One region of the Allofournierella sp. genome, then DNA from elsewhere that is predicted to be linked to it. Evidence: riboswitches for the same ligand, from Rfam matches in the RefSeq annotation. Region 1 holds a riboswitch; the other holds the start of a gene.

Region 1 (3,355 bases):
CCGCCAGGTCGCACAGGGACAGAAAGCCCCCGCCGAACACAGCACAGGCCGGAATGAGCATCCGGTGAGAAGGCCCGAAGATCCGGCGCACGATGTGGGGCGCCACCAGGTCCACAAAGCCGATCACGCCCACAAAGGCCACTGCGGTGCCGGTGAGCAGGGCTACCAGCAGCACCAGCAGCCACTTGACGCGTTTGCGCTCCATGCCCATGGCGGAGGCCTGCTCTTCGCCGAAGCTGAGCAGATCCAGCTCGGAGGCCAGCCGCCAGAATGCCAGAATACAGACCAGTGCCGCCAGCGCCACCGGGCCCAGCTGCTTCCAGGTTTTCATGGAAAGGCTGCCCAGCTGCCACAGGGTGATGCGCTGGGTGTAATCCGGATTGGCGGCGGACAGGGTGGTCATAATGGCGTTGAGAAAGAGCGAAAGAACCATACCGATCAGGATGATGGTGTTGTTGGAGAGGTTGCGGTCCAGCCGGGTGGAGATGGCCAGCGCGCCGCCCATGGTGGCCAGGCCGCAGCACAGGCAGACCGCAGGCAAAAGAAAGGTGCCTGCGGCGCTGTCCGCCACGCCGGTGACGATGAGTACCGCCGCGCCAAGACCCGCACCGGAGGAGACGCCAAGGCCATAGGAGGAGGCCAGCGGGTTTTGCAGCAGCGATTGCATCACTGCGCCGCTTACTGAAAGGGAAGCCCCCACGCAGAAGGCCAGCAGCACCCGGGGCAGACGGATGCTCCACACCAGCCCCGGGATCACCGGATTCATCTGTTCGGGCAGTGCCGCGCCCCACAGCTTGTTGGCCAGTACCTGCAGAATTTCACCGGGGGAGATGGGCACACTGCCCACCCCGATGCCCAGAATCACCGCGACCAGCGCGGCCAGGCACAGCAGGCCGAACCGCGCCGGACGGGAAAACCGGTTCATTCGCCGAACACCTCCGGATAGACGGCCTTACCCATCTCTTCCAGAGCGGTCACGATGTTCTCGTTGGGCAGAGAGGAGGACTGCTTGTCGATCTGGTAAACATCGCCGTTCTTCACAGCGGTCACGGCCTCCCAGCCCTCACGGCTCTTGATCTCGCCCACGGGGTCCTCGATGTAGTCCACGTTGGTGAGGATCACGTCCGGGTTGCCGCTGACAACTACCTCGCTGTCCACACTGGTCCAGCCTTCGGCCTTGTCGGCCATCATGTTGTTGGCGCCGATCAGGCTGATCATTTCGTCCATATAGGTGCCGGAGCCGGTGCTGTAGGCAGAGGGAGCGGCGGAAATCTCAAAGTAAACGGTCTTGCGCTGGTCCTCGGGGATGGAGGCACCCAGAGCGGCGATGCGGTCGATCTCGGCCTTCAGGGTCTCGTTGATCTCAGCGGCGCGCTCGGTCTTGCCCATCACCTGGCCCAGGAAGGTCACATCCTCATAAATGTCCTCGATGGAGGAGCTGGTGGGAATGCAGACCACGGTGGCGCCCAGCTCCTGCAGGGGCTGGAAGGGATTCTCACCGCCGGAGGAGCTGATGGAGGAGACCAGGATCACATCCGGCACCAGGGTGGCCATCTGCTCCGCGTCCGGGGTCATCATGTCAAAAACAGGCAGGCCTTGGGGCGCGTTTTCCATCTTGGCGCTGTTGGCATCCAGAGCGATGATCTGGTCGGTGCAGCCCAGATCCATCAGGGTCTGGGTGATGGAGGGAGCCATGGAGATCACGGTCTCCACATTATCCGGCAGGGTGATGGCGGCACCGCTGCGGTCTTCGGTGGGCTTGGCTGCCGCAGCGGTCTCGCCGGAAGCGCTTGCAGAAGCAGCAGAGGATGCGGCGGCGGAAGAGGCCGGAGCAGAAGTGCTGGCGGCCGGTGCGCCGCAGGCGGCCATGCCGAAGGCCAGAGCCACAGCAACAAGTGCGGAAAGAATGCGTTTCATAAATGTTCCTCCTGAATATTGGAATGAGGGATATATTTCCATGCGGCCGGATTGCCGCAAAGAACAAAAATACGCCGCCCCGGCAAGGCGGAGCGGCGCAGCGGCAAACAGGTGCGACAGGAAAAACCCCGTGAGGCAAAATTGCCCCCAGGCTGTACTGCCGCCCTGCCGCGTGTTTGGTCCGTCCACGAAGCGGGGTTCCGCGCCGGAAAAGAAGCCTTTTCCGGGCGGATGCGAACGGCAGGCAGGTCTTCCGGCTCGTGAGCGTTAAAGCGCGCGCCCGACCGGCCTTCCCATTCCCTTCGGAACAGTGGCAGATGGCCGGGGCGCTGGCCCACACGGCGGCGGTCCCGCACGGGATTGATTACCCGTTTCCCTTTTCATTCAGACAGGCTGAACACCTGCCGTTCGATTTTTTAATAGTATAACCGGATGCGTGGGTGCATCCAGGAAGAAATGCAAAATGCTCCGGCCCGGCGGCTGGCAAACAAAAATCAGCCGTCCAGATCCTCTTCGGTCTCTCGGGTGATGTAGACCGGGCGGTGCTTGGTTTCCAGATAGGTTTTTGCCAGATACTGGCCCAGAACACCCATGCAGAACAGCTGCACGCCGCTGCACAGAAAGATGATGCACACCAGGCTGGGCCATCCGCTGGTGGGATCGCCAAACAAAAGGGTGCGCACGATGATCACGATGATCATCACGAAGGCCAGCAGGCAGAAGAAGATGCCCATCAGGCTTGCAATGGCCAGCGGGGCGGTGGAAAAGCCGATGATGCCCTCCAGTGAGTAGAGAAACAGCTTCCAGAAGTTCCACTTGGTTTCACCGGCCACCCGTTCCACGTTCACATACTCCAGCCACTTAGTCTTGAAGCCAACCCAGCCGAAGATGCCCTTGGAGAACCGGTTGTATTCCGGCATGGACAGGATTGCATCTACCATTCTCCGGCGCATCAGCCGGTAATCCCGCGCGCCGTCCACAATGTCCGCGTCGCTCATTTTATTAATGAGCTTGTAGAACATCCGGGCGAAAAAGCTGCGGATGGGCGGCTCGCCCTGGCGGGTGGTGCGCCGGGTAGCGGCGCAGTCGTAATCCTCGTGAAGAAGTGCGTCCAGCATCTGGGGCAAAAGGGCGGGCGGGTCCTGAAGATCCGCGTCCATCATGGCCACATAATCGCCCTTGGCGGCCTGCAGGCCGGCCAAAATGCCCGCTTCCTTGCCGAAGTTGCGGGAAAAGCTGATGTAGCGCACCCGTGCATCCTGCCGGTGCAGCTCGCGGGCGATGGCAAGGGTGTTATCCTTGGAGCCGTCGTCCACAAAGATAAACTCAAATTCGGCCCCGTGGCTCGGCTTCATTTCATCGGCGACCCGGGTGATTTCCTTATAGAACAGCGGAAGAGACTCCTGCTCGTTATAGCAGGGTACAATGATGGAAAGAA
Region 2 (3,355 bases), on a different contig from region 1:
CGGTGCAGCGGGGTGTGCAGTACGCCTGCGCTGCGGTGCTGGTGGGCAGCATGGTCAGCGAGGTTGTATCTACCCTGCTGGTGATGTGGTACTACCAGCGGGATATGAACCGGACCTTCGGCGATGCCCCGGCCCAGGTGCCCAGGGGCACCTCCGGGCGAATCTGGCGCATTCTGGCCCCGGTGGAAGGAGGCCGCTGCCTGGACAGTGCCCTCCACACGGTGGAAAACACGCTGGTTCCCGCCTGCCTGCTGGCCTTTCTGGGCAGCCGGGAGGAGTCGCTGGCTCAGTTTGGCGCACTCAAGGGCATGGCCATGCCGATACTGCTGTTTCCGTTTTCCTTCCTCACTCCGCTGGCCACCCTGCTGATGCCGGAGGTCACCGAAGCTCACATTTTAGGACGGCAGAAAACGCTGGAAACGCTGGTGGGGCGCATCATGCTGTTCACCACCACCTTTTCGGTGCTGGCCGGGGGCCTGATCGCTTTGTATGCCTACCCGCTGGGCCGCATTCTCTACCACGATGAGACCATCGGCTTTTATCTGGCGGTGCTGGCCCCGGTGCTGCCGGGCATGTACCTGGACGCCATGGGCGATTCCATCTTAAAGGGCCTGGGCGAGGAGGTGGCTACCTTCCGCTACAGCATCTGGGATTCCCTGATTCGAATCGGTCTGGTGATTCTGCTCATGCCCCGCATGGGCATGAAGGGCTTTTTGTTTGTGATGATCTGCTCCAACGTGCTGTCCGCGCTGCTGAACATCTTCCGCATCGAGAAGGTGGCACGCATTCGCACTCGCTGGTACCGGTGGTTTGTGCAGCCTGCCTTGATCTTTCTGATCTCAGCGCTTTTGGGGCAGAGGAGTTTGCGCCTGATGGGAGTGAGTGGCGACTGGCCGCAGCTGCTGCTGGGCTGTGTGGTCACCGGCGGCCTTTACTGCCTTCTGATGCTCCGCTTCGGTTTGTGGGACGCGGTGCAGGCCATCCTGGCCCGGCGAAAGCCTACGGGCAGCACTGCCTGAATTTATGAGCGTTTTGCCTATACAAACAGCCGGTTTTGTGGTATAGTATATAGGTTAAATCGCCGCCGGGTGCCCGGGGCCGTGTAAGGCTGTCCGGGAGAATAGGGAAATGGGTGCAATGCCCATGCGGGACCGCCGCCGTAAAGGCTGAGCTCCGGCAGAAAAAGCCACTGGGAAGTTATTTCCCGGGAAGGCGCTGCCGGTGCGCGCAAGGCCTGAGCCGGAAGACCTGCCTGACGGACGAATCACTGCCAAAGGCAGGAAGCCCCGCGCCGGACGGACCAAACGTGCGCAGGGCAAAACACCGGCTGCTGGGCCGGTGTGGGTTGTACGTTTCCGGGCCTTTCTTCGCTTTGCTATCCGGCAAGGCGGGAGAGGCCTTTTTCTCTGTGCGGCGGCAAAGCCCGCTGTTTGGATAAGGAGGAGCAATGCTCGAAGTGATGATCGCCGCCCCGGCTTCCGGCAGCGGCAAAACTTCTGTCACCTGCGGCCTGCTGCAGGCGCTGAAAGACCGGGGCCTGGCCCCTGCGGCCTTCAAGTGCGGGCCGGATTATATCGACCCTATGTTCCACCGCTCGGTGCTGCAGGTGCCCAGCCGGAATCTGGATGCGTTTCTCGCCGGGGAAGAGCGGGTGCGGGAGCTGTACCGACGCCACCCGGCAGGCTGCGGTGCGGCGGTGTGCGAGGGTGTGATGGGCTTTTACGACGGCATGACCTTCGGCGGCGACAAGGCCAGCGCCTGGGATGTGGCCCGCCTGCTGGAACTTCCTGTGCTGCTGGTGCTGCACCCCTACGGCTCCAGTTTGACGCTGGCGGCTCAGGTGAAGGGGATGCTCTCCTTCCGGAAGGACAGCCGCATCAGGGGCCTGTTTTTGAACCGTTGCAGCGCCGGATTGTATGCCGCGCTCAAGCCCATGTTGGAAGAGGAGACCGGTGTTCCGGTGATGGGTTATCTGCCCGAGCTGGAGCAGGCGTCCTTGTCCAGCCGGCATCTGGGTCTGGTCACCGCCGGCGAGGTGGAGGATCTGGCCCAGCGGGTGCGGGCCATTGCCGCCTGCTTGGAAACCACACTGGACTGGCCCCGCTTTCTGGCAGTCTACCAGACCGGGCGGCAGTCGGGGCCCGCAATTGCGGAGCAGCCCTGTGCGGATGGCCCGATGATCGCCGTGGCCCGGGATGAGGCCTTCCAGTTTTATTATGAAGAGAGCCTGGACGCTTTGCGCCGGGCCGGGGCACAGCTGCGCTTTTTCAGCCCGCTGCATGATGAGAGCCTTCCGGCCGGTGCGGCGGGGCTGTATCTGGGCGGCGGTTATCCTGAACTGCACGCAAAGGCTCTCAGCGAGAACCGCCCCATGCGGCATGCCATTCGGGCGGCGGTGGAGCGAGGGATGCCTACCGTGGCGGAATGCGGCGGCTTTTTGTATCTGGGCCAGAGTCTGGAGGACGCAAACGGCGACGCCTGGCCCATGGCCGGGGTGCTGCCCGGCGCGGGCCATAAAACCGGCGGACTGGTGCGGTTCGGCTACAATCGTCTGACCGCCCGCAGCGACAGCATGCTGCTGCGCACCGGCGAGACCACCAATGCCCACGAGTTCCATTGCTGGGACAGCACCGAGAATGGCGCGGCCCTGCAGGCGGAAAAGACCTCCGGCGGCAGGCAGTGGAGCTGCTGCTTTGCCACCCAGAGCCTGTATGCCGGATTCCCGCACCTGTATCTTGCCGGAGACCTGCCGCTGGCCGAGCGCTTTGCGGCAGCGGCAAAGGAATATGCAAAGCGAGAGGAGAAAGAGGCGTGACACTGGCACAGCTTTTAAAACAGATCGAGCCGAAAAACGAAAGGGCGGAGCAGGAAACCCGCCGCCGCTGGAACGCCTGTGCAAAGCCGCTGGGCAGCCTGGGCCTTCTGGAGGACGCATTGTGCCAGATCGCATCGGTCACCGGCTCGGCGGACATTGATCTGGAACAGAAAGCCTTACTCGTTTTCTGCGCGGATAATGGCGTGGTGGCCCAGGGGGTAACCCAGACCGGCAGCGAGGTAACGGCCATGGTGGCCCGCGGCTTTGCGGAGGGTACCACCCCCGCCTGCCGGATGGCCCGGCGGGCAGGCTGTAAGCTGATTCCGGTGGATATGGGCATCAAGGATTTTATTCCGCAGCCCGGTGTGCTGGATCGGCGGGTGGCCAACGGCACCGGCGATATTTCCCAGGGCCCGGCCATGACCCGCGCTCAGGCTGAGCAGGCCATTCTGGCAGGTGCGCTGCTGGTGAAGGATTGTAAGGAGCAGGGCGTGGGCCTTCTGGCCACTGGAGAAATGGGTATCGGCAACACTACCACCG

The links. Region 1 has a riboswitch for cobalamin ahead of J7G73_RS02400 (ABC transporter substrate-binding protein). Riboswitches for the same ligand answer to the same signal wherever they lie in the genome.
Region 2: linked by a shared signal. The riboswitch ahead of J7G73_RS09945 (cobyrinate a,c-diamide synthase) and the one ahead of J7G73_RS02400 (ABC transporter substrate-binding protein) in region 1 are both predicted to bind cobalamin.

The regions. Positions count from the first base shown of each region.
Region 1 is NZ_JAGHKE010000011.1:25,459-28,813, reverse strand. Features, by position in the region: gene J7G73_RS02405 (iron ABC transporter permease) at 1-925, opposite strand, end outside; gene J7G73_RS02400 (ABC transporter substrate-binding protein) at 922-1,917, opposite strand; cobalamin riboswitch at 2,143-2,337, opposite strand; gene J7G73_RS02395 (glycosyltransferase family 2 protein) at 2,412-3,355, opposite strand, start outside.
Region 2 is NZ_JAGHKE010000074.1:4,957-8,311, reverse strand. Features, by position in the region: gene J7G73_RS09950 (polysaccharide biosynthesis protein) at 1-1,019, shown strand, start outside; cobalamin riboswitch at 1,070-1,271, shown strand; gene J7G73_RS09945 (cobyrinate a,c-diamide synthase) at 1,448-2,815, shown strand; gene cobT (nicotinate-nucleotide--dimethylbenzimidazole phosphoribosyltransferase) at 2,812-3,355, shown strand, end outside.